DNA from 2 places in the Bartonella japonica genome. Region 2 is predicted to be linked to the other one. Evidence: predicted binding sites of a transcription regulator. Region 2 holds the regulator's gene; the other holds the start of a gene.
What was found. Region 2 encodes LexA, which represses DNA repair genes until DNA is damaged. Its sites were predicted from a motif close to TGTTCNNNNTGTGTTCNG; they were not measured.

Region 1: uvrA (excinuclease ABC subunit UvrA) is a predicted target of LexA. The motif match lies at 10,691-10,708, and genes of this name have one in related genera.

The regions. Positions count from the first base shown of each region.
Region 1 covers NZ_JBEPLT010000004.1:67,640-84,837, reverse strand. Annotated here, with positions in the region: gene ABID39_RS03090 (glucan ABC transporter ATP-binding protein/ permease) at 1-466, opposite strand, end outside; gene ABID39_RS03085 (RluA family pseudouridine synthase) at 665-1,648, shown strand; gene ABID39_RS03080 (ATP12 family chaperone protein) at 3,584-4,366, shown strand; gene ABID39_RS03075 (hypothetical protein) at 4,407-4,952, opposite strand; gene glnA (type I glutamate--ammonia ligase) at 5,107-6,516, opposite strand; gene ABID39_RS03065 (P-II family nitrogen regulator) at 6,576-6,914, opposite strand; gene uvrA (excinuclease ABC subunit UvrA) at 7,651-10,566, opposite strand; gene ssb (single-stranded DNA-binding protein) at 10,904-11,416, shown strand; gene gyrA (DNA gyrase subunit A) at 11,648-14,446, shown strand; gene coaD (pantetheine-phosphate adenylyltransferase) at 14,451-14,978, shown strand; gene ABID39_RS03040 (peptidylprolyl isomerase) at 14,968-15,561, shown strand; gene ABID39_RS03035 (peptidylprolyl isomerase) at 15,579-16,091, shown strand.
Region 2 covers NZ_JBEPLT010000005.1:39,167-56,364, forward strand. Annotated here, with positions in the region: gene rpsD (30S ribosomal protein S4) at 1-610, shown strand, start outside; gene ttcA (tRNA 2-thiocytidine(32) synthetase TtcA) at 878-1,753, shown strand; gene rimO (30S ribosomal protein S12 methylthiotransferase RimO) at 1,787-3,100, opposite strand; gene lexA (transcriptional repressor LexA) at 3,318-4,031, opposite strand; tRNA gene ABID39_RS03460 (tRNA-Lys) at 4,617-4,692, shown strand; gene ABID39_RS03465 (septal ring lytic transglycosylase RlpA family protein) at 5,149-6,021, shown strand; gene ABID39_RS03470 (D-alanyl-D-alanine carboxypeptidase family protein) at 6,625-7,788, shown strand; gene tmk (dTMP kinase) at 7,818-8,462, shown strand; gene ABID39_RS03480 (DNA polymerase III subunit delta') at 8,459-9,514, shown strand; gene metG (methionine--tRNA ligase) at 9,580-11,136, shown strand; gene ABID39_RS03490 (TatD family hydrolase) at 11,126-11,899, shown strand; gene ABID39_RS03495 (MBL fold metallo-hydrolase) at 11,910-12,722, shown strand; partial or broken gene ABID39_RS03500 (hypothetical protein) at 12,866-13,199, shown strand; gene ABID39_RS03505 (DUF6163 family protein) at 13,593-14,000, opposite strand; gene ABID39_RS03510 (enoyl-CoA hydratase/isomerase family protein) at 13,997-15,046, opposite strand; gene pcsA (phosphatidylcholine synthase) at 15,068-15,850, opposite strand; gene ABID39_RS03520 (UbiH/UbiF family hydroxylase) at 16,087-17,198, shown strand, end outside.

The DNA.
Region 1 (17,198 bases), on a different contig from region 2:
AATTCATGTTAAAGGCTATAGGAATGAGGATGAATAATGTGACAAGGGTCGAGAGATGCTGACGCATAAAATCAAGCCATATGGTTGACATGCAGTCTACAGCACGTAGAAGTGTATGAAGAGTGTTAGAAGTTCCACGCTGGTGATGCCAAATTAAAGGCATAGCGATGATACGTCCAAAAGATTCAGTTAAAACAGCTAAGCGGCGTCTATGCATTAAGCGGTCAGCACTACGAGCAATAAGAACATAAGCAATAATATGAGAAAGACCAAAGCATACCCAAAGCGTAAGGGTAGGTATAATTGCTGATTTCTCTGCAATGGAGTCAATGACACGTCCAAATAAAATAGGTTCCGCGATGGTGATGGTTGCCAACATAACGTTAGCAATACAGATTAAAGAAGATATACTTTTTTCTCTGTTGAGATAAGTGAGGACACGAGCATAGGTTTTCAATAAAGACACAGGTGATAATCTCCACTCAACTATTGCAAAAATTGCTAAACTTTGAGCTAATAAAATTTGAATGATAAGAAAATGCAATTTTCGATACGGGCTGTAATATGGTGTGATAAAGCCAACACTATGGGATATAGATCTTTGTGTTTATACAGAGAAAGCACAAAAGTTAGTAAATAAAATCATATGGGCAAAGGAACTTTTATGGCAGGCGTAGAAATAAAAAAAGTTGAGATAGATGAAAATGGAATGCGTTTAGACCGCTGGTTTAAAGTGCATTATCCAGGACTTGGATTTGGATATTTACAAAAATTACTACGTTCTGGACAGATACGGGTTGATGGGGGGCGTGTCAAAGCAGATATGCGTCTTTTTCTGGGACAAACTGTTCGTGTGCCACCTTTACCTGTTAAAGACAGGGAAAGTCTTCTTGTAACGGATAAAACACTTCGCGGACAAGATGATGCAACCGTTTTGAAAAAAATGCTACTCTATGAAGATTCTAAAATCTTTGTTTTTAATAAACCTGCAGGTTTAGCAGTACAAGGGGGATCTGGTTTAACCCGTCATGTGGATAGTATGCTGGAGGTATGGCGTAACAAAAAAGGTGAAAAGCCGCGTTTGGTTCATCGTCTTGATCGTGAGACATCAGGTGTGCTTATTGTTGCTCGGTCAAGGGGAGCTGCACAGGCTTTAACAGCTGCTTTTAGAACACGGGAAACGAAAAAGACTTATTGGGCATTGGTTCGGGGGGTACCTAAAAAAAAGCAGGATAAAATTTCAACATGGATAGTGAAGGAAAATATTGCACAAGGTGATAAAATGCGTGTTTGTGAACATGGGGAGCCAAATGCTAACCATGCAGTTTCTTACTATCGCGTTCTTGATACGCGAGGGCGGGCTCTTTCTTGGCTTGAGATGGAACCTTATACAGGTAGAACACATCAGTTGCGTGTGCACGCTGCTTATATGGATCATCCTATCATCGGCGATTCAAAGTATTTTTTTTCTGATAGTAATTGGAATTTACCAGGAGGAATTCAAAATCGACTTCATCTTCACGCACGCCGTATTCGTATACCTCATCCTTCTGGAAAAATATTAGATATCACCGCACCTTTACCACCTCATATGGTACAAAGCTTTAATCTTTTGGCTTTTAACGAAATTGATGGTGATACGGAATAATAAAAATTTTTATGTAGATTGAATGAGCTGTATACAGGTATAATTTATTATGAATGGATCTCTTGATGGAAGTAACGAGTAAGATTTGTGTTCTTTTATGATAAATTTGTGGCTAGCTTTATTAATTCTTTTTCTATAGTTTTTTTATTTTATCAAGCTGTAAAAGATCATTATTTAGTCCAGTGGTATAAGACATGTAAATCCTTATTATAGGACATTTTTTGTTTTTTAATGGTTTGATGAATAACGTTAATCGATGTATCTTTGCAATTGATTGACAAAATAGGATAGTGAGAAAAGTCTTTTTTTATATTATGAATACTTTCTTTCTTAAATATTTTGACGAGAAATCTCTTTTTTAAGTACTTGTATAGTGATTGCTATTTGGGATGAGTAATTTACAAGCAGATAAGTATAATTCTCTTCAGCACCACGTTTAATTATTTAGCTGCAAATCAGTGCAAATACTATTTAAAAGTTGTTCTCGTAACTCTTATTCAATGTATAAATTATAGCTTGTATGGATTGAATGTTTTGTAATCATGTCATAAAAATGAGGTGGTTAGATGCTCCATACTGTATCTTCATATTGTTGTTATGGAAAAATATCATAAGCATCCTTTGTTTTCATGAAAAGATGTCTGATATTTTCCGAATTAAAAATACTATTTTTCTTGTTTTATGCTTGCGAAATATCTTTACAGATATTTTATTCAATGGCCTATACAAGTAATTTTCACTGCATTTTCTATGCTATCAAGAGTCTGAAAAATCATTATAGAATGGTTCTGATCATGTTCTGTGATTACCATCATTGTTGGTACTTCATAAAGCTTCATTCAGATTCATAAAAATGTATTTTCCACAGTTGCTTCCATATTGCTTATTGGCTTTGGTTAATTCTCTGGTTTTAGAATAAGTTAGTATGTTTTTTTTAACCCCCTTTTATTGATAGACAGATGCTTGATATAATGAGATCGCTCTAATTTTTATATAAATGTAGAGAAAATTCGTATGAAGCAATATCAAAAAGGTTCTAAAAATATTTTTATCATGAACACACAAAAATGAGTGATTATTTTTCATTTTTGCAACAAATGCAGAAAAGAAGTGGCAGCTGTTTTATGTTCTGATTTTTTCTGAAGAAAATAGTTTAAAGAAATAATTATTACAATAATCGGGAAGAAGGCGAGGTGGGACATCTTGAAAAAGGCAGTTAATCTAAAAGGTTGTCGACATATATATTCTGGCTTTTCTTATTATCATTGATAGAAGCATATATAATAGAGGTATAGAGATCATAGTTATCAATATTTCATTGTGCACTGCTTTTAATACTCTCTAAAAATACATTTTCAAGAAAATATGCAGTTGTACAAATTTTAATCGGTATCTTTAATATCAATTGTCATAATTTTTCTAATAATATGAAGAGTGGTTTTTAAAATTTCCAGTTTTGTTTCATGGTTTAATTTTAAGAGCCGATCGATTTGTTTTGGAGATAGAGCTTCAAAAGGCGCAATAAGATCAGCTTTGCATAAGTTTTTTTGATCATGGTATGATATATTGTAATTTTTAAAGTAATCAGTTTTTAGATGAGCAAAAACAGAAACTGAAACAGGTTTACTATATTTAAAATATTATAAAATTTAAAATATTATAAAGATACTGATGACGTTATATACAGTGCGATAGTAAAGATCTACAAAGTGATGGTAAAGATGGAAGCTTGTTTTATCTTTATATTTTTTCTAAATGAGTTTCTTTACTCGTTTTGAGAATTTCTCAAACAGATGTAATATACTCGCTTCAAACTGCCATGGAAAAGCTGGCACTTCTTACAGAAGAACGTGATCATTTTTTATCTCAAAACTTATTGAGAAGTATAGAATTAAAAAACAGTAGATTGATTGAAAATATCAGAGGTAGAATAATATGCGTGAAATTTTGGATCATTTTTCTATACCATTGAACAAAAAATGTTCTGTTCAGAAGACGCGGAAGCCTTCATGTCAGCTACACGCTAAACGATTTTATAGAGAAGTGAAAACTGTGTGTGAAGAAGGTGGTTTTTCTATATTATTGGATGGGGTTTCAGTTAAAACACCGGCAAGGCGTCACTTTTTTGTGCCAACAGAAGTGTTTGCTACATTAGTTGCACATGAATTTGAGAATCAGAAAGAAGTTATTGATCCAGCAAAAATGCCGATTACGCGCCTTGTTAACACTGTTATTGATGGCGTAGCTGATGATATGCAAGCTGTTTTTGAAGATTTATTGCGTTTTGTTGCATGCGATATGATTTTTTATCGTGCTCAAACACCAAAAGAGCTGGTACAGCGACAGTGTGAGAAATGGGATCCTTTACTAGATTGGGTAGAAGAAAAATTTGGTGCACGTTTTCATTTGGTAGAAGGGATTATGCATGTTGAACAATCACGGGAATCTGTTCAAGCAGTCAGTAATTATTTACGTAAATTTGAGTCTCCCTATATGCTTGCTGCACTTCATACAATGACAACCTTAACAGGATCAGCTCTCATTGCTCTTGCTGTTGCTGCAAGAAAAATTGATGCAGATTATGCTTGGGATATTGCTCATTTAGATGAAAATTGGATGATAGAACAATGGGGATTTGATGAAGAATCAATGGTACGTCGTGTACATAAGAAAGCTGAATTTGATGCGGCAGTTGCAGTCATTACAACCTGTTTTTAAGGATAAATTTTCTTTTATTTTCCTCCGCTCTTTTTCTTAATCATAGTATTTTTGTAATTTTCTGAGGATTGATTTTTATTTTTTCAAGTCCAGGAAATGCTTCATTGGTGATGTTTAAGATTGTTTCGTCATTACTGGGGATAAAATACCACTTGTTATTATCAAAAAGGGCAACAACCTCTGTTTGAATAGAGCATTTTTTTCCAGCATTTGTTATGGCTACAAATTCTACAGGTATAACAAAATAAGGGATACCGTTATCAAGTTTTCCTTCACGTCTTTGTGCTTGGTCGATGCGGACACTTTCAATTTTATAATTTTCCCCCAGCCGCTTTATTTGGTTTTTCATAATCTGTTGAAATTGTGATTTACTAAATTTTTTTTTTGCAGTTAAACTGTCGATGATTTGGGGAGGAATTGCATCTAAGATGACATTTGCATCGGAATCTTGGATTGCTTTGCTGTAAGAAAAAATTGCTTTTTCAAGATCTATAAGTTTTGGGTCTGTAATTGTATAAGCTTGAATTGTTGGTATACTGAGGGTCATGCATAAGAGAATAGAGAAGAGAAAACAAATTCGCGGCATTAGAGACCTTGTTAATTGATTTAAGTAGATTCACCTGAGATTATAAAGGAAAAGTACATTGTCAAAAAGCTATTTGAGCTCTTTGATAGGGGGAATATTCACAAAAATGGAGATTATAACCTCCATTTAGAGCGTAAAGAATAGCCTATTATTTCTAAACAGAATAGTACATATCAAATTCAACAGGATGAGGTGTTGTTTCATAACGTAAGACTTCTTGCATTTTTATTTGGATGAAGGAATTAATTTGATCATCATCAAAAACGTCACCCGCTTTAAGAAAACTACGATCTTTATCAAGAGCTTCAAGTGCTTCACGCAAACTTCCTGAAACAGTAGGAATCTCTTTGATCTCTTTTAAAGGAAGATCGTAAAGATCTTTATCCATAGCATGTCCAGGATGAATTTTATTTTTGATACCATCAAGACCAGCCATTAAGAGTGCTGCAAATGCTAAATAAGGGTTTGCTGTAGGATCTGGAAAACGTACTTCTACACGTTTTGAATTGGGTGAAGAGCTCATTGGAATACGGCAAGATGCAGAACGATTGCGTGCAGAATACGCAAGAAGAACAGGAGCTTCATAACCAGGGACTAAACGCTTATAAGAGTTTGTGGAGGGATTGGTAAAAGCATTGATTGCTTTTGCGTGCTTAATAATACCACCGATAAAAAATAAGCAGGTTTCTGATAATCCAGCATATTCATTTCCTGCAAAGACTGGTTTGCCATCTTTCCAAATGGACATATGAACATGCATGCCTGAGCCATTATCACCAAAAATTGGTTTTGGCATGAAAGTTGCTGTTTTCCCGTAACTGTTTGCAATTTGATGCACAACATATTTAAAAATTTGCATTTTGTCTGCTTCGCGAACGAGCGTATCAAAGCGAATCCCCAGTTCATGTTGTCCTGCAGCCACTTCATGATGATGCTTTTCGACGCGAACCCCCATATCTTTAAGTGCCGTGAGCATTTCAGAGCGCATATCTTGACAGGAGTCGATAGGAGGAACAGGAAGGTAACCTCCTTTCATTCGTGGGCGATGGCCAAGATTGCCTGTTTCATATTCGGTATCATCATTGGAGGGAAGTTCACTTGAATCAAGTTTAAATCCTGTATTGTAAGGATCAGTTTTATAGCGCACATCATCAAAGATAAAAAATTCTGCTTCAGGACCTATATTGATTGTATCTCCAATTCCTAAAGATTTCATATAAACTTCAGCTCTCTTGGCGATAGAACGTGGATCTCTTCGATAAAATTCTCCAGAAACAGGATCGAGTACATCACAAAATATGACTAAAGTTGATTGAGCAAAAAAAGGATCAATATGTGCTGTTTCTGGGTCTGGCATTAAAACCATGTCAGATTCATTAATTGCTTTCCATCCGGAAATTGAAGAACCATCGAACATAACGCCATCACTAAATGTATCTTCGCTGATTTCTACGATATCCATTGTAACGTGATGCAGTTTTCCTCGCAGATCAGAAAAACGCAAGTCAACAAAACGAATTTCGTTGTCTGTAATCTGTTTGATAATATCTGATGCGGTTGTCATATTCAATTTCCTTATGTGGGATTGAGGTGGATAAAAAGGTAAAAAATTATCATTATTTGTTAAAGGACATCTATCCCAGATTCATCAGGGCCGATACGAATGGCATCATCAATAGAAAAAACAAATATTTTTCCATCTCCGATGTGTTTTGTCTGAGCAGCTTTACGTATTGTGTTGACAGCCTGATCCAGCTTTTCATCGGCAACAACAATTTCAATCTTTACTTTAGGCAGAAAATCAACAACATATTTAGTACCACGATAAAGTTCTGTATGGTCTTTTTGATGACCAAAACCTTTCGCTTCTGTTACTGTAATACCATGTAAACCAATTTTTTGAAGTGCTTCTTTCACTTCATCAAGTTTGAAAGGTTTTATGATGGCTTCTATTTTTTTCATGCTGAAATTATCTCCAACGTCATTTTGTCTTTTTAGACCGCATCACATTATATTGGCAACTATGAGATGTCCAACAGATAGTTTGTACACAAAAAGTCAAAAACAATATCATTCGATATTTTTCGAGAAAAGGTTCTTTTATGGTGTAAAGTGAAGGGCATTATTAGAGAGAAGAAAGTTTATAAGATTGGTAAAGAATAAAAATGATTCAATGAAGAGACATTTCGTTTTTTGATCATACCACATTGTATTTTATAAAAGCTGAATTAAAATGCGATGGTAAATATGAGGGCTGTTTTTTTAAGGATTTTATGTCCTTCCAAAATTGAGTTATCTCCTCTTTTTAGAAATTACTTAAATAGATATAGGTAATTCTTGCTTCTATCTGGCATGAAAAAGTTTCAACAGTAGAGAAAGCACTGAATTGCTTTAATCTGTATTTCAAATATGCTGTCGTGGTGGTATGAGATACTGATTTTCAGGTGATAGCAAAAGCAAAGGCTTATTAGGAAAACAATGCATAAAACATATTACTACTATAAAACATAGCAACAATGAATTGGAGAAAGGTTTTGGTTTTTATCAGATACTTCGCAAAACCACTGCCATAATACACCTAGCTTTGCGTTTATTTATCCGACAGTCGTTCAATCGTTTGCATACATCCTTGTGTTATCTTCAAAAGATCAGATTGATGGAGATATATGGGCTATTCTTACTGAAAACAGGATCTGCTTTAAGGGTTAGAATGATATATAGGACGACGCAGGAGAATTTCTTTTAAAAATTTTCCTGTATAAGAAGAGGGAACATGGATAATATCTTCAGGACGTCCAACTGCAACGATTTCACCACCACGATCTCCACCTTCTGGTCCTAAATCGATAATCCAGTCTGCTGTCTTTATAACTTCGAGGTTATGTTCAATGACTACGATTGTATTGCCTTGTTCAACAAGTTCATGCAGGACTTCAAGAAGTTTAGAAATATCATGGAAATGCAAACCTGTTGTTGGCTCATCCAAAATGTAAAGTGTACGACCCGTAGTTTTTCGTGAAAGTTCTTTGGCAAGTTTTACACGTTGGGCTTCACCACCAGAAAGCGTTGTGGCTTGTTGTCCTACTTTGATATAGCCGAGACCAACTTTAATGAGAGTCTTTATTTTATTATGAATGGCAGGAACAGCTTGAAAAAAATCTTCAGCCTTTTCGATTGTCATATCCAAAATATCGGCAATGGATCGACCTTTAAATTTTACTTCTAGCGTTTCTCGATTATAGCGTTTTCCTTGGCAGATATCGCAAGTCACGTAAACATCAGGTAAAAAATGCATTTCAATTTTGATGATTCCATCACCTTGACATGCTTCGCAGCGCCCTCCTTTAACATTAAATGAAAAACGTCCTGCTTGATAACCGCGTGCCTTTGATTCTGGAAGTTCGGCAAATAAATCACGGATTGAGGTAAAAGCACCAGTGTAGGTTGCAGGATTAGAACGTGGGGTGCGTCCAATAGGTGATTGATTTATATCAATGACCTTATCGAGAAATTCTAATCCTTCAATTTTATCATAATTTGCAGGGCTTTGATCTGTTCCCATGATATGGTATGAAGCTGCTTTGAATAGAGTTTCGATGAGGAATGTTGATTTTCCTCCACCTGAGACGCCGGTTATACAGGTGAAGGTTCCAAGAGGGATGTCAGCACTGATATTTTTGAGGTTGTTTCCTCGGGCTCCGATGATTTTAAGCATTTTTGATTTTGATATTTTTCGTCTTTGAGTAGGCACTATCACAGCCATTTTTCCTGAAAGATATTTGCCTGTAAGAGAGGATGGATTTTCTATGATATCTTGCGGTGTACCTTGCGCGATAATTTCTCCGCCATGAACGCCTGCGGCTGGGCCCATATCAACCACATGATCTGCACTCAAAATGGCATCCTCATCATGTTCAACAACAATAACTGTATTGCCAAGGTCACGCAGATGGTGCAACATTTTCAGAAGACGTTCATTATCACGTTGGTGTAAACCAATGGAGGGTTCATCTAAAATATAAAGAACACCTGTAAGACTAGAGCCAATTTGTGAAGCTAACCGAATACGTTGACTTTCTCCTCCTGAAAGGGTTCCTGAATTTCGAGATAAGGTAAGATATTCAAGTCCCACGTGGCTTAAAAAAGCTAAGCGTTCACGAATTTCTTTTAAAATACGTATCGCGATGTTACGTTGTTTTTCAGTGAGATTTTTGTGAATATTGGCAAACCAATCGTTTGCTTTTAAGATAGAAAATTCTGATATTTGTCCAATATGCATCCCTTGGATTTTGACAGCGAGAGCTTCTGGTTTTAGACGGTAGCCATGACAAGCTGGACAGGATGAAGAGGACATATAGCGCTCAATTTCTTCGCGTGACCATGCCGAAACAGTTTCTTTCCATCGCCGTTCCATATTAGGGATGATTCCTTCAAAGCTTTGAGTCGTTTTATGCGAGCTTGAATCATTTTTGTAAATAAAGGAGATTTCTTTTCTTTTTGTTCCATAAAGAATAGCGTGTTGTGCTTCATCTGAAAGTACGCACCATTTGTCTGTAAGTTTAAATCCATAAACTTTTCCCAATGCTTCTAAAGTTTGGTTGTAATAGAGTGAAGATGATTTAGACCAAGGTGCAATTGCTCCATCCTTTAGAGTAAGATTTTTATTTGGTACAATTTTGATTGGATCTATAGTCATTTTTGTACCAATCCCACCGCAGGCGGGACAAGCGCCAAAAGGATTGTTAAATGAAAAAAGACGCGGTTCAATTTCAGGGATAGAAAACCCTGATATAGGGCAGGAAAATTTTTCTGAAAAAATCAGCCGTTTGTGTGTTTCATTTTTTGATTTATAAGCAGATTCCTTTGAGGTGTCTCTTTTATCTAAAGGTTTGTCTGCCATTTCAGCAACTGCTAGACCATTTGCTAATTGTAAACAGGTTTCTATACTGTCTGTTAAGCGAGAGATGATATCACTTTGTACAATAATGCGGTCTACGACCACATCTATATCATGCTTATATTTTTTATCAAGAGGAGGAATATCAGGGATTTCATAGAATTCTCCATCTACTTTAACGCGTTGAAATCCTTTTTTTAAAAGCTCGGCTAACTCTTTTTTATATTCTCCCTTTCTTCCTCGGACGAGAGGAGCCATAATAAAAATCCGAGTACCTTTTGGTAAAGTCATAATTTGATCAACCATTTGGCTTACCGTTTGACTTTCAATGGGAAGCCCTGTAGCAGGGGAATGAGGAACGCCAATGCGCGCAAAGAGAAGGCGCATATAGTCGTAGATTTCAGTAACGGTACCTACTGTTGAACGAGGGTTACGGTTGGTTGTTTTTTGTTCAATGGAAATAGCTGGAGAAAGACCGTCTATTCTATCAACATCTGGTTTTTGCATCACTTCCAGAAATTGGCGTGCGTAAGCAGAAAGGCTTTCAACATAACGGCGTTGACCCTCGGCATAAATTGTATCAAAAGCCAACGATGATTTACCTGATCCAGAAAGTCCCGTGATAACGATTAGTTTGTCACGAGGAAGATCGAGGTCAATATTTTTAAGGTTATGTTCACGTGCACCGCGAATGGAAATGTATTTTTGAAGAGCCATATTTTATCCTTAGCATATGTAGCAAAAATAGAGCATCCAGAATACAATAAAGCTGTTTTTTAGAATTACAATGTATTTAATATAATAAGGATAAAGATGGGTGAAGAATGCAAGTTCTGTGAAAAGAAAAATATAAAGAACAGCTTTTTATTCCCTAATGGTGGAATAAACTATGCGTTTTTGTCATCTTTTGCTATAACTACACGATACGGTATTTAGAGAAGGTAACAAAATCCATATTATAGATCAATTGTAGATATGTGAATAATACGGTCAAGATGATAAGACCACTATACAACAAAGATTGTTTGTAAATTAAAACTTTGGAGTTTATGCGATGGCTGGTAGCCTTAATAAAGTTATTTTGATTGGTAATCTCGGTGCAGATCCTGAAATCCGCCGTTTGAATTCTGGTGATCAAGTGGCAAATTTACGGATTGCTACTTCAGAGAGTTGGCGTGATCGTAATACAAATGAACGAAAAGAACGAACTGAGTGGCATAGTATTGTTATTTTTAACGAAAATCTTATCAAAGTTGCAGAACAATATCTGAAAAAAGGCAGCAAAATTTATATTGAAGGTCAGTTACAGACACGAAAATGGCAAGATCAAAATGGCAATGACCGTTATACAACGGAAGTGGTTTTGCAAAAATACCGTGGAGAATTACAAATGCTTGATGGACGTGTAGCCTCTGGTGGGGAGCAAGGTATAAATCAGTCAAATGGAAGTTATGAAAGCGGCAGTTTTGGTGACAGTAGCTCAGATCAGAGGGGGGCTTTCAGTCAAAACAATCATCAATCGAGAGGGGATTTTTCACATAAATTAGATGATGATGTCCCTTTTTAATAATCTTTAAGATTTGGTATCGTTATTTGTTTTCATTTTTTGAAGTTCAGCAAAGTAGCTCTCGTTGATTTTGTCTGAGATTTTTAACATAAATAAATAACATATTGAAAGTTATTGTTAAATTTCTTCTCTATTGCAGGAGAGAAATTGGCATTTTGATGTATTTTTCGCTATACAAAGAATTAAAGTGATTCTTTTTTTGAAAGTATTAAATTTGAAAGTATTAAAACTGTGACCGATCTTACTCCACACCCAGAACGTGATGTGCTGACCGGTATTGAGCCAATCAGTATTATTGATGAAATGCAACGCTCTTATCTTGATTATGCGATGAGTGTGATTATTTCGCGTGCACTTCCGGATGTACGTGATGGGTTTAAACCTGTTCATAGGCGTATTCTTCATGCTATGAATGAAATGGGGCTTTCTTTTAATAAGCCGTATCGTAAATCTGCGGGTGTTGTGGGTGAGGTTATGGGGAAATTCCATCCCCATGGTGATTCTTCAATTTATGATGCTTTAGTGCGTATGGCACAGGATTTCTCTTTAAGAAATCCACTGATTGACGGTCAGGGAAACTTTGGTTCTGTTGATGGCGATCCTCCTGCAGCGATGCGCTATACAGAATGCCGTTTAGAAAAAGTGTCAGAAGAGCTTTTAGCTGATATTGATAAAGAGACGGTTGATTTTCAGGATAATTATGATGGACGTGAACGTGAACCGGTTGTTTTACCAGCACGTTTCCCTAATCTTTTGGTCAATGGATCTGGCGGTATAGCCGTAGGAATGGCAACAAATATTCCTCCTCATAATCTTGGTGAGGTGGTTGATGGTTGTATCGCTTTGATTGATGATCCAGATATAACGCTTGATAAGATCATTGAAATCATTCCTGGTCCGGATTTTCCTACAGGTGGCATTATCCTTGGTCGTTCTGGTGTCCGTTCGGCGTATGAAACGGGGCGTGGTTCCATTATTATGCGTGCTAAGGTGGATATTGAAGAAATTCGCAATGGTCGGCAGGCGATCATTGTGAGTGAAATACCTTACCAAGTTAATAAAGCAACAATGATTGAGAAAATGGCCGAATTGGTGCGTGATAAACGTATTGAGGGAATTTCTGATTTGCGTGATGAATCCGATCGTGATGGATATCGCGTAGTTATTGAACTGAAGAAAGATGTCGTTGCAGAAGTTGTTTTGAACCAATTATATCGTTATACGCCACTGCAAACTTCCTTTGGTTGTAATATGGTTGCGTTAAACGGAGGAAAACCTGAACAGATGACGTTGCTTGATATGTTGCGTGCATTTGTTTCTTTCCGAGAAGAAGTAGTCAGCCGGCGAACAAAATATCTTTTGCGCAAAGCACGTGAGCGTGCTCATGTTTTGGTTGGTTTAGCACTTGCTGTTGCCAATATTGATGAAATTATAGCACTCATTCGCAAAGCACCTGATCCGCAAACAGCACGCACACAATTAATGGAGAGACGCTGGCCAGCCGCTGATGTAGCCTCTTTGATTAAGCTTATTGATGATCCTCGTCATATTATTCATGAGGATAATACTTATAACTTATCTGAAGAGCAGGCGCGTGCTATTCTAGAGCTGCGCTTGCAAAGATTGACGGCGCTTGGGCGTGATGAAATTGCTGATGAATTGAATAAAATTGGAATAGATATTACCGATTATCTTCATATCCTGTCTTCGCGTTTACGAATCATGAGTATAGTTAAGGATGAGCTAAAAGCTCTTCGGGAGGAATTTGCAACTCCTCGGCGCACTATTTTTGGTTTTGGTAGCGCTGAGATGGATAGTGAAGATCTGATTGCGCCGGAAGATATGGTGGTGACGGTTAGTCATAGTGGATATATTAAGCGTGTGCCTCTCAACACATATCGTGCGCAACGTCGCGGTGGTAAGGGGCGTTCTGGTATGTCTACCAAGGATGAGGATTTTGTAACACAATTATTTGTGGTTAATACGCATACACCAGTTCTTTTCTTTTCTTCGCGTGGTCTTGTTTATAAGGAAAAAGTTTGGCGTTTGCCACTTGGTACGCCTCAATCACGTGGGCGCGCTTTAATTAATCTTCTTCCCTTACAACAAGGTGAACGTATAACAACTATTATGCCTTTACCAGAAAATGAGGAAAGTTGGAGTGCATTAGATGTTATGTTCGCGACAACGCGTGGTACTGTGCGACGTAATAAATTATCAGATTTTGTTCAGGTTAATCGTGGTGGCAAAATTGCCATGAAACTTGATGAAGAAGGAGATGAAATTCTTTCTGTCGAAACTTGTACAGAACATGATGATGTTGTGCTGACAACGGCTAATGGACAATGTATTCGTTTTCCAGTTGTTGAAGTTCGTGTTTTTGTAGGGCGTAATTCAGTGGGGGTCCGTGGTATTAATTTGGCTGATGGTGATAAAGTCATTTCTATGACGCTGTTAGAGCATGTTGAAGCAACATCGGTTGAACGCGCTGCTTACGTCAAACGTATGATTAATGAACGTCGTGCCACTGGTGGAGATGCTGAAGATGTTGTGACTCTTTATGAAGAGGATGAAGGCGTTGAAACGGAGTTGACAGAAGAGCGTTATGCAGAACTTCATGCACGCGAACAGATGCTTTTAACAGTGAGTGAGTTTGGTTATGGAAAACGATCTTCCTCATATGAATTTCGGATTTCAGGACGTGGTGGGAAAGGGATTCGTGCAACAGATCTTTCTAAAACAGCTGAAATTGGTAAATTAGTAGCAGTTTTCCCAGTGAAAGCACAAGATCAAATTATGTTGGTGTCAGATGGGGGACAGCTTATTCGTGTGCCTGTCGATGGGATTCGTATAGCTGGTCGTTCAACAAAGGGGGTGACAATTTTTAATACGGCAGAAGGTGAAAAAGTCGTATCGGTTGAGCGTATTTCTGAAGCTGAAGATGATGATACCCAATTAGAGAGTGAATCTGAAAAGAATTCTAAGACGATTAGTGTGAGTGAAGAAGAGTCATTCAAAGGGGCAGAGTAAAATAATGAAAATTGCTCTTTATGCAGGTTCCTTCGATCCTTTTACGAATGGTCATCTTGATGTTTTAAAAGGCAGTTTCATTCTGGCCGATAAGGTGATTGTGGCTATAGGTATGCAAGCTCAGAAAGAACCACTTTTTAGTTTTGAAGAGCGTATTGATTTAATTACTCAGGTGGGAAGAGAGCTGTTAAACGTAGGTCCTGATCGGTTACAAGTTATTTCATTTGACACTCTTTTGATCGATAAAGCGCGTGAGATTGGTGCTTCATTTTTTATTCGTGGGTTACGTGATGGCACCGACCTTGATTATGAAATGCAAATGGCTGGAATGAGTGGCATTATGGCTCCTGAATTGCAAACTGTTTTTTTGCCAGCGAGTATTTCTGGGCGTGCGATAACTTCTACATTGGTAAAACAAATCGCTTCTATGGGAGGTGATGTAACACCTTTTGTCCCTGAAAATATTGCTAGAGCTTTGCGTTTAAAATTTCAATCATTCAAGAGAATGATGGAGAATGATAATGTATTTTAGAATTTTTTCTGTTTTGATATGTATTTTTTGTTTCTTATCATTTAATGCTGTCGCTCATGATTCTCATAGTGTTGATGTTTCTGATATTCTTGTTCTATCTCTCAAAAATGGTGAAGTGGTTATTCGTCTCCGTCCTGATTTAGCACCAAAACATGTTGCGCAAATCAAGAAGCTAACAAAAGAAGGTGCTTATAACAATGTTGTATTTCACCGTGTTATTCCAGGTTTTATGGCTCAGACTGGTGATGTGAAGTTTGGAAAAAAGGACAGTGCAGATTTTAATCTTAAACGCGTTGGTACGGGTGGTTCTCATTATCTTAATATCCCGGCGGAGTTTTCAAAGCAGCCATTCAAGCGTGGTACCGTTGGGATGGCACGTTCACAAGATATAGATTCCGCTAATTCACAATTCTTCATTTGTTTTGATGATGCTGCTTTTTTAAATGGTCAATATACCGTTGTTGGAGAGGTTATAAAAGGAATGGATGTTGTTGATAAAATTAAAAAAGGCACAACAAATAATAATGGATCTGTAACAAATCCTGATGTTATTAATGCTGCCACTTTGCAAGTTGATAGATAAAACAAAGGAGTTGTTGCATGAGTGAGATGAAAGATTTAGAGAATACCTTAATTCTTGAAACAACAAAAGGTAGAGTTGTTATTGCACTTTTGGCTGATTTAGCGCCTAGTCACGTTGCACGTATTAAAGAGCTCGTGTGTGAAGGTGCTTATGATAATGTTGTTTTTCATCGTGTTATTGAGGGTTTTATGGCTCAAACTGGCGATGTGCAATTTGGAAAAAAGGACAGTGAAGAATTTAATTTATCACGTGTGGGGATGGGTGGTTCAAAAAAACCTAATTTGGCCTCAGAGTTTTCAAATCTTCCTCATCAGCGTGGTACAGTTTCTATGGCACGTAATCAGGATCCACATTCTGCTAATTCACAATTTTTTATTTGTTTTGCGGATGCTCCTTGGCTTGATCGTCAATATTCTGTATGGGGGCGGGTTATTGATGGAATGGAAAATGTCGATCAAATTAAACGTGGTGAGCCTGTTATAGATCCTGATATTATCATTAAAGCTACAATTGCTGCTGATACAGAATAGTATCATTGTATTCATTATAACTTTAAGATCACCAAGTGGTGATTTTTCCATTTAGTTGTTATCTTGAATGTGATGACAATCGATTATTGCGGCTTTAATTTATAAAAGGGGTTGGCTGCTATATACTAGTTTTACTTTAGGATTTGTCGCCTTCGGGAATAATAGGCTCTTATAACATGTTATTTGCACATTATTGGCAAATGAAACATTTATCAATAAAATAGAAAGCATGTGTTTCAAGGTTGCTATTTACGAAAGACTATTTATTTGCAATTTTATATGATCAGCTCGTCTAACAATGCGAAAAATTATAAGATTCATCGCTTTTTATAGATATTTTGTATTTTACTGAAATTTAGTTTCCTATTTTATATCAGTATGATTTGAAAAAATTATCAAGCGTAACATTTGCATTGTGTGCATTGTAATTTGTTCGTTTGAATGAGAGGATTATTTTTCTTTATCTTTAAGCTATTCAGCTGTAGCAAGTACTTTACAAGACAATTATTTTTCTATTTGGTGAGGAATGAATTGCACTTTGCATCTATTATTTCGTTCAGATTTTACAATGTCCTTCACAAGGAGAACAATGCGGTTAAAAGTTATCATCTTTCTTGAAAGAAAGATGAGAGGGTATTTTCATATCTATGCTTTTTTGAAGATTTTTAATGACGGAAAGCTCAATTTTAATGATATAAAATAGTTGGAGTATAGTTATTAAGATATTCTATTGAAGTTCGTTATGAGGTGTCTTTTTGTATATGTTTTTCTCTCGTATTGAATCATAGTAGTTTAGATGTGAAAGCAGAAATATGCATTTTTTGCTTGTAAATCAAATGATAAATCTGACTACTATTGGTTTGTATCTTACTAAGAGTTACTGAATGGATTTGGGCTGTTACCATTCCATATTTAGATATAAAACTTTATCTATTAAATAGTAACATACTGATTTATAACGATGTTTCATATTTCATATGTTTCATAAAAGCTTTAAATATCGTATAATTTTTTCTCTTCTTTTTTATAATGCGTCAATCAAAATCATTTTCCTATATTTTATAAGTGAGGGGGCGTATGAAAAAGATTGCTTGAGAAAGACGTAAA
Region 2 (17,198 bases):
ACGCGAAACAACAAAATATAAAATTGACCGCCGTATGGGAGAGAATATTTGGGGTCGTCCAAAGTCTCCTGTTAATCGCCGTGATTATGGTCCTGGTCAACACGGACAGCGCCGTAAAGGAAAACTGTCTGACTATGGTGTGCAGCTACGTGCTAAGCAGAAGTTAAAAGGATTTTACGGTGATATTTCAGAAAAACAATTCCGTAAAACTTATGAAGAAGCTGCTCGTCGACGTGGTGATACGGGTGAAAATCTTATAGGACTTTTAGAATCACGTTTGGATGCAGTTGTCTATCGTGCAAAATTTGTGCCTACGATTTTTGCTTCTCGTCAGTTTATTAATCACGGTCATATCAAAGTGAATGGACGGCGTACAAATATTCAATCATACTGTTGTAAGCCAGGTGATGTTATTGAGGTTCGTGAAAAATCAAAACAGCTTGTTTTGGTTTTGGAGTCTGTGCAGTTAGCGGAGCGTGATGTGCCTGAATATATTGAAGCAGATCATAATCAGATGAAAGCAACATTTACTCGGGTGCCTGCTTTTGCAGATGTTCCTTATGCTGTGCAAATGGAACCTAACTTGGTTGTTGAGTTTTATTCTCGCTGAATTCTATGGGATATTTCTCTCTTCGTTTTCTTATATATTCTAAAAACATTGTCTTGCTTTGTAGTCTCTGAGACGAGAAGTTGGTTATTGGTAAATGGTGCTATATTGAATTCGTTGTTATATTCTATAACAACATTATCTATATAGCTCCATTTTTTGTGTTTTCAGTAGATCAATGAAACCTCAATTTGGAGTGTGTTGTGTCTGTTATTGTCTCTGGAATTCTTGCAAAACAGTTTATTTATTGTGCAGGATTATTATGGTATTATGAAGAAGATTTCAGTCAAATGTCAGACAATGGAGGAAAATATAGAGAGAACTGATCCTTTAGCGGAAGAAATTGTTGATTGTCATCCAATATTTCGGGGGGCCCCCTCAACTGTAGAGTTTAATAAATTACGCAAACGGCTTTTGCGTCACATGCGGCAAGCATTGGATGACTTTTCGATGCTTTCTTCAGGAAAAAAATGGCTCATTGCTTTATCAGGTGGAAAAGATTCTTATGGTTTACTGGCACTTCTTTTAGATTTAAAATGGCGTGGTCTTTTACCTGTTGAAATTTTAGCATGTAATCTTGATCAAGGACAGCCAAATTTTCCGAAGCATATTTTGCCAGATTTTTTAAATTCTTATCAAATTCCATATCGTATTGAATATCAAGATACTTATTCTGTTGTTACAGATAAATTATCACAGGCACAAACATATTGTTCGCTTTGTTCTCGATTACGGCGTGGTAATTTATACCGTATTGCACGTGAAGAGGGATGTTCTGCCTTAGTCCTAGGACATCATCGTGATGATGTTTTAGAAACGTTTTTTATGAATTTGTTTCATGGGGGACGATTAACAGCTATGCCTGGAAAGCTTATCAATGATGAAGGAGATCTTTTTGTTTTGCGTCCTCTTGTTTATGCAGCCGAGGAAGATATGGAAAAATTTGCTCAAGCAATGCAATTTCCTATCATTCCTTGCAATCTCTGTGGTAGTCAAGATGGTTTACAACGCAATGCAATGAAAGAAATGCTCAAAGATATAGAGAGAAGGATGCCTGGACGTAAAGATACCATGATTCGTTCCTTAACTAATGTACGTCCAAGCCATTTACTTGATAAAAAGGCTTTTAATTTTGAAAATTTATAAGAACAATATTCATCCTCAGTTTTTTTTGTAATTTCAAACTGCCATCCCATAAAGATCATAAGCATCTGATTGTTCTATTTTTACGGTGACAAATTCACCAGTACGTCTAGGTAGTCGTGATGTTATATGCACAATACCATCTACTTCTGGAGCATCATATTGGCTACGACCTTTAGCACTTTTTCCTTGACTTTCATCAATAAGAACTTTGAGTCTTTTCCCGACTTTTTTCTTTAAAAGGCGCGTAGAGATTTGTTGTTGTTTTGCCATAAAGCGATGCCAACGGTTTTCTTTGATTTCTTCAGAAATTTTTTCTAACCCTAAATCATTTGCAGCTGCTCCTTTTACTTCTTCATATTTAAAGCAGCCAGCACGTTCAATTTTTGCTTCTTCTAACCATTCAAGAAGTATATTGAAATCTTCGTTTGTTTCCCCTGGAAAACCGACAATAAATGTTGATCGTAAGGTAAGATCTGGGCAAATTGCTCTCCATTTTTCAATTCTACGGTTTGTTTTTTCCATAAAAGCAGGACGTTTCATATTGCGTAGAACGGTTGGTGATGCATGTTGAAAAGGAATATCTAGATAAGGAAGAATTTTTCCTTCTGCCATAAGTTCAATAATTTCATCAACATGAGGATAAGGATAAACATAATGCATACGTATCCAAATGCCCATCTCTCCTAGTTCGCGACAAAGATCAAAAAATTTTGTTTTTATTGTACGATCTTTCCAAGGTCTTTCGAGATATTTAAGATCAATACCATAAGCACTCGTATCTTGTGAGATAACTAAAAGCTCTTTTACACCTGCCTGTACAAGTTTCTCAGCTTCACGAAGTACATCATTAATGGGACGTGAAGTAAGATTACCACGTAGAGTAGGAATAATACAAAAACTACATCGATTAGAACATCCTTCAGAGATTTTTAAATAAGCATAATGGCGAGGAGTTAAGCGAATACCTTGCGAGGGAACTAAATCAATAAAAGGATCATGAACTGGAGGAACTGCTGCATGAACAGCTTGTATAACACTTTCATAGGCTTGTGGTTTTGTAATAGCCAACACATGAGGATGTGCTTGTCGAATGACCTCAGGGTCAGCACCAAGACACCCAGTTACAATGACTTTTGCATTTTCTTTAAGGGCTTTATCGATATTAGCTAATGATTCACTACGGGCAGAATCAAGAAAACCACATGTATTCACAATAACAAGGTCAGCACCTTGATGTTTATGTGTGATTTCATAACCTTCAGACCGGAGTCTTGTGATAATTCTCTCAGAATCTACTAGTGCTTTTGGGCATCCGAGAGAAACAAAACTAATACGAGGTACTGCCATGATGAATTCTACAACTTTATACTGATGAGATTAAATTTTCTATCGTACTTCATTAAGTAAAAATACTCTTTATATTGAATTCATATACAAAACAATTTCTTATAAAATTATTTTTTCTATAATTCTTTATCAATATATATTTTTTATTCATGTAAATGATATAATAAAAAATACTAAATAGTTTTTTTATTGAATATATAAAAAGCGCTGAAAAATTTTAGTATTTACGAATAAGTCCAATAAGTTTTCCTTGTATCTGTATACGCTCAGATCCGTATACACGTGTTTCATAATAAGGATTTGCAGCTTCTAATACAATAGAGGCTCCTTGGCGTCGATAACGTTTTAAAGTTGCTTCTTCTTGGTCAATACATGCAACAACAATTTCACCTGATATTGCTGTATCTTGACGTTTAACAATTATAGTATCTTTATCAAAAATACCAGCTTCAATCATAGAATCATCTTTAACTTCTAAAGCATAGTGTTCACCGTCGGTAATCATATCTTGTGGTATGGAAAGTATATTTGTTTGTTGCAATATAGCAGAGATAGGTATCCCCGTAGCAATGCGTCCCATAATGGGAATAGTGGTATTTTTTCTCTCTTCTTCCTCAAGATTATCAAGATTGTTGAAGTTCTTTAATATTTCTCTTTTATTTTTCTTTATCATGTTAGGAGAAATTTTACGCGCTAAAGAAAGATTAAATGTTATTTTATCGGGAAGACGAATCATCTCAATTGCGCGGGCGCGATTTGGCAAACGTCGTATAAAACTTCGCTGTTCTAAAGCTATAATAAGTTTATGAATACCAGACTTTGAAGAAAGCCCCAATGCAGTTTTCATTTCATCAAAAGAGGGAGGAATGCCAGTTTCTTTCGTATGGTTGTGAATGAACAAAAGTAACTCATATTGTTTACACGTTAGCATTCACTATTCCAATCAAAAAAATAAATATAAGATAAAATCAGAAACTTAAAAATATTGTTTTGACTTTATAAGTAAAATAAAAAATAATAGCTATTTAAGTTTATTAATATACAATATATATTGTATATGATTTATTTTATATTTATATTAAAATATTGTTAATGTATTACATTTAATAACAAATCGTATAATTTTTATACAAGTGACACGATAACCATAACTTTTAATGGATATATTTTCTATTGTACTTTATTCTCTAAATAAAATAACAGTGTATACTGTTTGATATTTTCTTGATTATTAATTAATTCAGTTTTCGGTGTTTACATATATTTTTTACTTTTCCCATAATTTTGAAATATTCACTATTTCATATTTTGGAAACTAGGATTCATTTTTTATGTTTAACTTATTCCTTTTATTCAAGCTCAAAAAGGAAAAAAATTAAAAACGCGATGATAAGAAAAAACAGAAAAATATTGATAACTAGAATAAATAATAATATTTTTTCCCAAAAGGTGTTGACCAAATGAAAAGTCGACCGTATGTTCCACTCACTTTCTGCAAGCGAGATGACTTGTTTGAGAGCGCGTAGCTCAGCTGGTAGAGCAACTGACTTTTAATCAGTAGGTCCAGGGTTCGAATCCCTGCGCGCTCACCATAATTTATTAAGCAGAATCAATATATTTTAGAACTCGAGAATTTTAATTATTTTTAGGTAATATCTTAAGAAACGATTCACAGCTGTTGAGATATATTCCATTATTCAAGATTTTTTTACCTCATAAATCAGAGTGTCTTACTGCTTTTTATGCAGATTAAGTTTGTTTATTCACAGCTTATATCATAACGTGATAATTTATTTTAAACATTTGACCTAATTATCTTTTTTTATTCTCTAACATCTATCTTTAATGCATTTACTTCTTGTGAAGAAAATAAAAAAGGTTAATAATGTGTTAATTTTGTTGATAAAGAGTAAATTCTGAGGATATCGTAAGCACGTGAGGGGAATCATCTGAAAATGCGAATTTTCCTATCTCGCCAATTTTAAGTATGGCGTGTTTTTGCAGCAGGTTTTGCAGCAAATACTTAATAGAAATAAGAGAGCTGACAAATGCTTTTAAACAGCAATAAAAAGTTTACTTCCGTTCTTAACTCAACATTTCAATTTGTTTTTGTGGTAGTTATTTCACAGTTCTTGATATCTTGTTGTGCAAGCAGGACAGCACATATTGCCGTAAAAAGTTTCTTTCATAAGGAAGAAACTGATGTAAAGACTACTGCTATGCCAAAAAAAAATTCAAACAATCAGAATCAATTAAAAGGAAATAAGAAAAGGGGAGTCATTGTTGGTAAACCTTACCAAATAAAAGGAAAATGGTATTATCCTCAAAATGATCCAACCTATAAACGTGTTGGAGAAGCGTCATGGTATGGTTCAGATTTTCATGGGCGTTTAACTGCGAATGGTGAAATTTATGACATGAATCTATTAACTGCTGCACATCCTACGATGCCTTTGCCCAGTTATGCTCGTGTTACAAATCTGAAAAATGGCTCTTCTATCATTGTTAGAGTAAATGATCGCGGTCCTTTTATGAAGGATAGAATTATTGATTTATCAAAACAAGCTGCAGAATTGCTTGGTTATGCAAATGTGGGGGTAGCAAATGTTAAGGTAGAATATATTTCTGAAGCTCCCATTGGCTATTATGATAGTGCTTATCTGATGGCTTCTTATAAGTCGGAGAATGATTCTTCATCCTCATTAGCACTGGCAAAACTTTTAAAAGAAAGAGAGGGACTTATGCTAAAGAAGTCTCATATGGCGAGTCAAAAGCAATCTGCTAAAGATCCTCTTGTAAGCAAAGAACTTGCTAAAACTGTTCCAATAAAATTACCGGAGATTGGTCCGTTTTTGGTTGATAAGCCGCTATTATTTGATCAAGTAGCCTTTATAAATATGATAAACCGAGCGAAAAAGTAAACGTCAAGAAAACACTTTTTAAAGAGTGCTTTATTCTGATTACTTATAATTTCAAAATTACAGATAAGTATCTGTTGTTTATAGTTAAATTCTCAACAAGTTGGATTTGTGTGTTGTTATGAAATGGCACTTTAAAAGATATTATTATGCTTTTCACGCTTATGAAGTAACAAGCCGGCACCATCATTATATTTGCCTGCGTTGCTACAGACCTTGCATTAAGACGGTTCATAAGAACCATTTTTAGTCCTTTCTTATATAAATTTGATCCACACACTCATCCCGCTTGTGACGTACAAGCGAATGGTTTTGATTAATGCAATATAAACAGGTTTGAAATGAGAGAATCTTACGTTATTCGAGATTATCATTCAACATATAAAACAGTGAATTATGATTATAAATCAATGCATTGCACGTTAAAGAATAAATCCTAAGCGAGAAGAAAAATAAAAATAATATGCTGATGTATCTTGATGATACTGAGAAAAAACAGAAAACCGTTCTAAATTTGTGATGTTTCTCACTTTGCTAAAATAAACAAATCTTTTCTTATATAAGAGGATTCTTTATGCTGATTCTATAAATATGGGAGAATCGGCTATGCAGGTGGCAATAAGGGGTTTATTTATCTTATTTTGGGTATTAGCATTGAATGGGGGGGGAAGAGCACAAGGTTTTCAAACCTCTGCATCACAATTACTATTACTTAATCATGAAACTGATACAATACTTTTTGAAAAGCAAAGTGATGTTACATTTTTTCCTGCTTCATTAGCAAAATTGATGACGGCTGAAGTTGTATTTCATCAACTAAAAGAGGGATTGTTAGACAGTACGCAAAAATTCAAAGTAAGTGAAAATGCTTGGCGCAAAGGTGGTGCACCTTCTGGCACAACAACTATGTTTGCAAAAGTAAATACAGAAATTAGTGTTTCTAACCTGTTACGGGGGTTGATTATTGTTAACGGAAATGATGCAGCCATTGCTCTTGCTGAAGGAATATCAGGAAGTGAAGCCGATTTTGCAAAATTAATGAATCAGCGAGCCAAAACACTTGGATTGTTGCACAGTCATTTTGTTAATGCAACAGGGCTTCCTGAGGAAGGACAATTTGTGACATTGCGCGACATGCTCACATTAGCGCGTTACATTATTCGTGAATATCCCGATTATTATACGCTCTATCGTGAACCTGATTTTACTTGGAATAATATTTTTCAACGTAACAAAAATCCTCTTATTTCTAAAGAAATTGGTGTTGAAGGGTTTGCTTTTGGTTATAGCCAAGAAGAAGGTTCATCAATGATTGTTTCTGTTTATAAAAATCGTCGGCGTCTTTTTCTGGCAATAAATGGTTTGCAAAATAATAAAGGGAATACAAAAGAAGTAGAACAGATTCTTCAATGGGGAATGACAGCTTTTGACCTTAAAACAATTTTTACAAAAGGAGAAAAAGTTGGGTGTGCTTCTGTTTATGGTGGAGTGCAAAATTTTGTTTCTCTTATTATTAAAGAACCTATAAGCTTTATGCTTTCAAATGAAAGAAAAGTAAATGTTAAGGCAAAAATTAAATATCACGGTCCATTAAAAGCTCCCATTGTTTTAGGGCAGAAGATTGGTGTTATTCAAATTATAGAAAACAAAAAGATTCTTCTTGAAAAGCCGGTTTTTGCTGGAAATAATGTTCAGAAAGGAAGCTTCTTTGCAAAAGTAAAAAATGCATTCTATGAAATAACGATTGGATGGTTACGGAAATATTTATAGTACGAGCTAAATTTAAGGGATAAATTTACGTGTCAGGTTATTTTATTACATTTGAAGGAGGGGAGGGTGCAGGGAAAACAACTCAAATTTCTTTGCTCGCTCAGTATCTTTGTAGCAAAGGCTATGAAGTTCTTACAACACGAGAGCCCGGAGGAACAGCAGGAGCAGAAGCAATACGACATGTTTTGTTATCAGGTCAGGTACAAGATTATGGACCTTTAATTGAAGCAATCTTATTTACAGCAGCACGTTCTGACCACGTTAATGAAGTTATTAAACCTTCTTTGCAAAAAGGTAAAATCATTTTATGTGACCGCTTTATTGATTCTACACGCGTTTATCAAGGACTCAATAATATGGTGAGTTCCTCTGTTCTTTCCGTTTTAGAATCTATTGCCCTCAATGGGATAATGCCTCATCTAACGTTCTTACTCGATATACCAGCAACATATGGTATGGAGCGTGCCAATCTACGTAGAAAACAAACAGAAGTTATCGATTATTTTGAAAAAAGTGAATTAAAAATTCAAGAACAAAGACGTCAAGCTTTTCTTCAACTGGCAAAACAGGAACCTCGTAGGTTTCGAGTAATTGATGCTACAGGTGCAGTGGAAGATATTGCTCAACAAATAAAAGCTATGTGTTATCAAGAAATATTGGATCAGTTTTCATGAGTGATGTAAATTTTTTACGCCAATATGATGATATCGAGGCAGTTTTATCACCTTCACAAAACAATATTATCTTTGGTCATGAGGTTGCTCGTCACTTTTTAGCGCAAATGCGTGAGGAGGGGCGTTTACATCATGCGTTATTGTTTGAAGGAGAACATGGGATTGGAAAAGCCACATTGGCACTTCATCTTGCTTGGAATATTTTAAGCTCTCAAAAAGGCGAATTGTTGCAACCAGAGTATCATTCCATCACATGGCATCAAATGATGCATGGTAGTCATCCTGGTCTTTTGCATATTTCTCGTCGTTTTGATTTAAAAATGCAAAAATTTAAAACAGGTGTGCTTATCGATGATGTCCGCGATATCATGCACTTTTTAAACAAAACATCACAAGATGATGGGTGGCGTATTGTTATTATTGATCCTGCAGATGATATGAACAGAAACGCAGCTAATGCAATTCTTAAAACCCTTGAAGAACCTCCTGCAAAAACTTTGTTCATTATCATCACACATTCTTTAGGACGATTGCTTCCGACAATTCGCTCACGCTGCCAACAAATCTCTTTGCGACCATTGAGTAATGATGAGATGAAAAAAGTCATTCCACATATTTTTTCTCATCAGGTTTTACCGGATGAAAAAACTATTGAAATGATTATTCAAAGATCCAAAGGAAGTCCTCGAAAAGCTGCTTTACTTATTTGCCAAGGCGGACTTGAAATGGTTAAAACCATTGATGCTCTTTTAGAACAATCTGTTTGCAATCCAGCTATCGTACACACTCTTGCACAAACGCTTTCGTCTCTTTCTTCCACTATCCAATTTCAACAATTTTGTGATGAAATTCTTGATAAAATTCAAAAAAGATCTATCATGCTCGCTGAGAGAGGAAATTTATTTCTCTCAAAAAAATGTGCGCAAATATGGCATGAGACGCACCAAGAGATAGGGGAAACACAATCATTTAATCTCGATAAAAAACAATTTATTATTAATCTACTTTTTAGAGTTCATAAGATCATTCGTGAAACTGAGCTTTTTCCGTGACAATGTGATTAACAGGCGTTATGTCACTATATATTTTATTGCGTTTTTTTCACAACGAGTCTGACATGCGTGACACATATTATATAACAACTCCGATTTTTTATCCTAATGGCACTCCACATATTGGACATGCTTATAGTGCGATTGCAAGTGATGTTTTGGCCCGCTTTCAACGCTTAGATGGCAAAGAAGTCTTTTTTCTATCTGGTACGGATGAACACGGTTTAAAAATGCAACAAACAGCGGCAGCATTAGGCATAACACCTAAACAGCTTGCAGACCGTAATAGTGCTGTGTTTCAAAAAATGCTTGTAGTATTAAATTGTTCTAATAACGATTTTATCCGCACAACAGAAGAGCGCCATTATAAAACTTGCCAAGAAATTTGGAACAAGATGAAAGAGAATGGAGATATTTATCTCGGTCGTTATAGCGGTTGGTATTCTATTCGGCAGGAAGCTTACTATGAAGAAGAGAATACTGAAGTTGGAGAAGATAATATTCGTCGTGAAAAAGAGTTAGGTTCTCCTGTTGAATGGAACGAAGAAGAAAGTTATTTTTTTAAACTTTCCCGTTATGAAAAAGCTCTTCTTGAGCATTATGAAAAATATCCTGATTTTATTGCTCCTGTTGAGCGGCGCAATGAGGTTATTAGTTTTGTTAAATCGGGTTTAAAAGATATTTCTATTTCACGAGCAAGTTTTAATTGGGGCGTTCCTGTTCCAAGTGATCCAAAACATGTAATGTATGTCTGGGTTGATGCACTTGCAAATTATCTTTCAGCAATTGGTTTCTTCGAAAAAAAATCACAAAAACACAATTTTTGGCCTGCAAATACTCATATTATTGGTAAAGATATTCTTCGTTTTCATGCAGTTTATTGGCCAGCATTTTTAATGTCTGCTGGCATTGAATTGCCTAAACATATTTTTGCTCATGGTTTTTTACTTAATCGTGGAGCAAAAATGTCAAAGTCTATTGGCAATGTCGTTGATCCTTTTGAAATGGTTGATCACTATGGTCTTGATCAGGTTCGTTATTTTCTTCTCCGTGAAGTGCCATTTGGGCAAGATGGTAGCTACAGCCATGATAGCTTTGTGAATCGCATTAATGCGGATCTTGCTAATGATCTTGGTAATTTAGCACAGCGTTCTTTATCAATGATTGCTAAAAATTGTGATGCAAAAATCCCTCTACCTGCTTCATTTTTAATTCAAGATGAACAGTTATTAGAAAAATCTCTTCAAACACTTGAAATTGTACGCCAAGCCATGTTTTCTCACGGAATTCATTTAGCGCTTTCAGCTATCTTTTCAGTCGTAGCAGACGCTAACCGTTATTTTGCTAACGAACAACCTTGGAGTTTACGGAAAAATAATCCAGAAAGATTTCATACAGTTCTTTACACAACGGTAGAAATTTTGCGGCGAATAGGAATTATGTTGTTACCTTTTATGCCACAATCAGCAGGAAAACTTCTTGATAGTCTCGCTATTTCTGAAGACAATCGATTGTTGCATCACATAGGAAATTCAAAGATTCAAGAGGGAGTTAATCTTCCTACTCCAGAACCAATTTTTCCTCGCTATATTTTAAAGGATGCTTCTCATCATGTTGATTGATACGCATTGCCATCTTGATTTTGAGGATTTTGCACAAGATTTAGATGGTGTTATCCAACGAGCTCTAGATGCTGATGTTAAACGTATGATAACAATTTCAACGCATGTTCGGAAATTGGATAGACTTTTAGCAATTACACAAGCCTATGATCAGGTATTTTGTTCCGTTGGAACTCATCCCAACAACGCTCGTGAAGAACAAAATATTACAGCTGAAGAGCTTATTCATCTCTCGCAGCATCCTAAAATTGTTGCACTTGGAGAAGTTGGTCTTGATTACCATTATGATTATTCTTCACCAGAAGAGCAAAAAAAAGTTTTTCAAGAACACATTATTGCTTCTCGAGAGACGCAACTTCCCCTTGTTATTCATTCGCGCAATGCTGATTTAGATATGGAAGAAATATTACGCAAACAGATAAAAGAAGGGGCTTTTCCATTTATACTTCATTGTTATTCATCTGGAGAGAGACTTGCTCGTGCTGGTATTGAACTTGGTGGTTATATCTCTTTTTCAGGTATTCTTACTTTTAAAAATGCAATTGAAATTCGTGAAATAGCAAAAATTGTATCTCATGAACGTTTATTAGTTGAAACAGATGCACCGTTTTTAGCTCCTGTTCCTCACCGAGGTAAAATAAATGAGCCATCTTTTGTATCATACACAGCTACGGTTTTGGCTAAAACAATTGGCTTAAGCACTGAAGAAATAGCTAAAATAACAACGCAAAATGCTTTTCGTTTATTTAATAAAATGAAATAAGGCAAAAATTATGTGTGATCAATACCGATTTACAATATTAGGCTGTGGTCCTTCTCTTGGGACCCCTCGTCCTAATGGTGATTGGGGTGCTTGTAATCCTAATAATCCTAAAAATAAACGCTACAGAAGCTCTTTATTAGTTGAGCGCATTCATCATGTATCAGGAAAAAAAACAACTGTTGTTATTGATACTAGCCCAGATTTTCGCTCACAAATGATTGATGCACATGTGAATCATCTCGATGCTGCACTTTATACGCATTATCATGCAGATCATATTCATGGTATTAATGATTTACGCAGTTATGCGCTTGCACAAAAATGTTTAATCGATATTTATGCAGATGAGTTTACACTGGAACATCTGAAAAATGCCTTTGGATATTGTTTTCAAACACCAAAAGCGTCGTTTTATCCACCCATCCTAAAAGCGCATCTTATTAACGAAGATAGCCAATTTATCATTCAGGGGGAGGGTGGTGCAATAATTGTTAATACGCATCTACAACTTCATGGCACCATTCATTCTTTAGGCTTTCGCATTGCCAATGTCGCTTATTGTACAGATGTGAGTAAATTTCCTGAACATACATTACCTAAATTAATGAATTTAGATGTTTTAATTATTGACGCTCTTCAGTTTGAAACTCATCCAAGTCATTTTTCTGTTGATCAAGCATTAGAATGGATAGAATACTTAAAGCCCAAACAAGCCATACTCACACATATGGATAGATCGCTTGATTACGATAAGCTTGTAAATTACATACCTCCATATGTTAAGCCTGCATATCAAGGTCTTATTTTTGAAACAAATGCATAAGTACTTATAGTACTATAGCCCAATATTTTCTATTAATTTCTGTTAATTAAATACGTTTTAAATATTATATTCTTTTTTTAGTTTAGTTAAGTTATAATGGTATTTTTTTATGTAATTATTGAGGTTTTTATGCATAATGTATGATGATTTTAGCTGTTTCTTTATCAGCGTGTGGGGGGCGTTTAGAAAAAAATATTTCAGTTACAACTTTACAGGATAATGCAATGAGTTGTGCTGATATTCAACGGGAGTTTTTTTGCTAATAAACGTCAGATTAATAACACAATTGCAGAGCGTTCTAAAGCAAGAAGCAAAAATGCTGCTTTAGTAGCAGCAGGTGTTCTATTTACGCCTGCTTTGTTTTTTCTGGATGTAAAATCAAGTGAAAGTAATGAAATTTTAGCTTTAAATAATCGTAATGCTGTTTTAAGTGATCTCGCATATATGAAGCGTTGTAAGTTTACATTACCACAGTAATTTTTCTTATTATTATAGTATATCTATTCTGTTATATTGTGTCATTTTATTGTTTTTATTTTGTATTTTAAGAAATATTATTTGAAATACATTTTATAACAAAAAATTGACACAATTTTGTTATAAAAGAGACATATGCGGTATAAATATGAACAATAATATGTATAAAACTTTTTATCGCATAATATATATTATGGAACTTTTATAAGATATGGAACTTTTATAAGATATTGAATGAAAGGATACATTCACATGTTAATAGCATCATTTTGGGGAACACTCGCAACATTAATATGGATATTTTCATCACCACCACCTGAAAGTATTTGGGAGTTATGGTGGGTACCGTTTATGTAAAAAAATATTTTATTCAAAATAAATTTGGGACAATAATTACTGTCCCAAATTTATTAAGCGCTTCTTTAAAAAAATCATTATGATAAGAATTAACAATAATGTTCCATGAAGTAATAGTATAATTATTTTATAGCTGGAAGCAGAATATAAGCTTATTATTACCAATGTTTCAGTAAAAGCTGCACTGCACCATAAGACAATTCCCCACAGAGAATACATCCAAATTCCTATCAACGCGATAGGATAAACAATAGCCAATGTGGCTGATAAAAACTGCCACTGCCATGGCATAAGATCAAAACGCCACAAAATGCCTGGAAATATACCAACAAGACGTACCCAATAAAAAACACTTAATCCTAAGCAAATAAGCGCCAAAAATCGCAAATAAAATCTATAAAATAAATTGATTTTCGAAAATCGTTCTTGCGTTTTTTTTATCAAAAGAATAATTCCCTTTCAACAAGTTGGAAATAAGAATCTATCATTTCATCTGTTACATCTGAAAGTTTATTTGGTTGCCATTTTGGAGTTTTATCCTTATCAATTAACATTGCACGCACACCTTCACGAAAATCATGCGAATTAATCATATGATGTGCGATACGATTTTCAATTCTTATATAATCTTCCAAAATTTGAGATGATGGATTTTGTTTCATTTGTTTCCAGATAATTTTTAAACTTGTTGGAGAACGTAACTGCAAAATATCATAACACTCTTTCGCAAACAAAAATCCTTCATTGCTTTTTTTATAAAGGAAATCTATACATTCTTCTAACGTATGGGTGCTAAAACAAGTTCTTATGAAGTGCCGTATTTCTTGACTTGTTTCATAGTCTTTTGTTATTGTTTGCTCCCTTAAAGCCAATGTAGGATTTCCCTGCTCAATAATAGTTTTTCTAACAATATTTAATTTAGCTTCGGGAACCGCATGCGTTGCCAATCCTAAGCGTAAACAATCTCCCCATTTTATGCGTGCTCCTGTCAATGCTAGGTAAATGCCAAAATAATCAGGAAGAGATGGTAAGAAAAAACTCGAGCCAACATCTGTAAAAAATCCAATAGCACCTTCTGGCATAGAAAAAAGTGTGTTTTCTGTAACAATTCTGTGTGAACCGTATATAGAAATACCTACCCCTCCTCCCATCCAAATACCATTTAAAAAAGAAATATACGGTTTTGGAAAGCGGCTAATATAAGCATTTAAGCGATATTCATCGCTAAAATATTGATAAGAAGAGGAACTCTGTCCCATATGGTAGATTTCTACAACATCTCCACCAGCACAAAAGGCTCGTCCCTCCCCTTCAATCAAGATGCAAGAAATATCACTATCTTTTTCCCACGTACTGAGAGCTTTCTTTAAAGCACAAACCATTCGTTGGTTAAGGGCATTTAATGTTGAAGGACGTGTAAGTTTAATAATACCAGCACGTCCTTCTTTTGTAAAAGAAATGTCATCACCTGCCCCAAAATCAATTTGCATATTGTAACTTTCCCCATGTATTTATTGTATTCCTTTTTTATGTTTTCTTACTCCCAATTGAGGAAATAATTGCATAATAGCGCCAATACAATACATATAAACACCTGTTACTGAAATACCTATCTTAACCCAAAGAGGAGCATCTAGTTGGTAAAAAAATGCAACAATACTGAAAGCACACCATAAAAGAAAAATTGAAAAATTAAGCTTACGTAAACGAACAACTCTTATTGGATGAATAAAATAAATTGGTAAAAAAGATATGATTGCAGATAAAGCAATAATAGTAAAAGTAATCCACTCCCCTGGTCTTACTACAAAAAGCATGAAAACCATCATGTTCCAAACTACAGGAAAACCTTTAAAAAAATTTTCCTTGGTTTTCATACCAGTATCTGCGTAATAAATAGCTGATGAAATGACAACAATAGCACTTAATAAAAATGATAATTTTGGTCCCATTAAACCACTTTGATAAAGCGCAAATGCTGGGATTAAGACATAAGTTACGTAGTCAATGATATTATCTAAAAGTTCTCCAGACCATGTTGGAAGTACATATTTAACGTCAAGTTTACGTGCAATTGGTCCATCGATACCATCAACAAGAAGTGCAAGTCCGAGCCAACAAAACATAGCAGTCCATTCTTTTTGTGAGGCCGATATAAGAGAAAGAAATGCTAAAAACGAACCAGAAGCTGTTAATAAGTGAACAGAAAAAGCCTTTGCTTGTGGCATCGTTACTTTTTTATGGCGTAATAAATCAGCATTCTTTTTGATTTTTTTTGTTAGCTTACGTTTCAAAATTTTATCATCCTCATTTTAGAGTCTTCATTCATCTGTCAGAGCGCCATTTTTACCTATGATATGATTCACTGCAAAAAAAACACAAAAAGATTACTTTTTTATATCGTATTATTTATTACATAATATATATTATATCGTATTATTTATTACATAATATAATAGAGAAAATTCATACAATAAAAAGAGATTGTTTATTTAGAAATGTAAAATATGGAGGAAAGGCTCAAAAAATTGTGACACTCAAAAAAAACAAGCATAAAAATATTGCTGTCATTGGTGCAGGTCCCGTTGGTATGTTAGCAGCTCTTAGTCTTGCACAGAGAGGCTATTCTGTCTTTCTCATTGGTCTACCAGCTCATATAAATGAATTAAGAACTACCGCTCTTATGATGCCAGCAATAGGTATGCTTCAAAAACTCAATATTTGGGATACTCTTAAAGATCACGCAGCTGCTTTATCTTTCATTAGAATCGTAGATATTACCTCTAGAATTGTGCGATCTCCTACTGTGAATTTTTCTTCCGCTGAAATTGGTGAAGAAGCGTTTGGTTATAACATTCCTAATGTAGAATTGAACAATGCTTTAATTGATTCTGTTACGCATACGCCTAATATTGTAAGATTTGTTTCTTCAGCAAAATATTTTTCTCATCAGAAGAGTCATGTATGTATTACCCTTGCGGATGGTAAAAATATTCAAGCATCACTTGTCGTTGCTGCTGATGGACGCCATTCTTTAACACGAGCGGCAGCAGGAATAGGTGTCAAGCAATGGAATTATCCTCAAACAGCACTCGTTCTTAATTTTTCTCATGATTTTTCTCATCAAAATATATCAACTGAATTTCACACAGAAAATGGTCCACTTACACAGGTTCCTCTACCAGGAAAAAGATCCAGTCTTGTATGGGTTGTTAATTCTTCTCATGTTGAAAAATTGCTGAATCTAAAGTCAGAAGAAATTGCAAAAGTAATCGAAGATCAGATGCATTCAATGCTTGGAAAGTTAACGCTAGATACACCAATTCAAGCATGGCCACTCTCAGGACTTATTGCTCATCGTTTTGCTGTTAATAGAACAGTTTTAGTTGGTGAGGCAGCGCATGTATTCCCTCCTATTGGAGCACAAGGATTGAATTTAGGACTTCGTGATGTTCAAACATTGATTGATATTCTGCCCAACTCAATATCCGACTCCACTTCTAAAACGATTGTTGCTCAGTATAACCAATACCGTCGACCTGATATATTAATCAGAAGTGGAGCTGTTCATACGCTCAACTCTTCTTTACTTTCTAATATATTACCTGTTCATATTATGCGAAGCATTGGGCTTGGATTGTT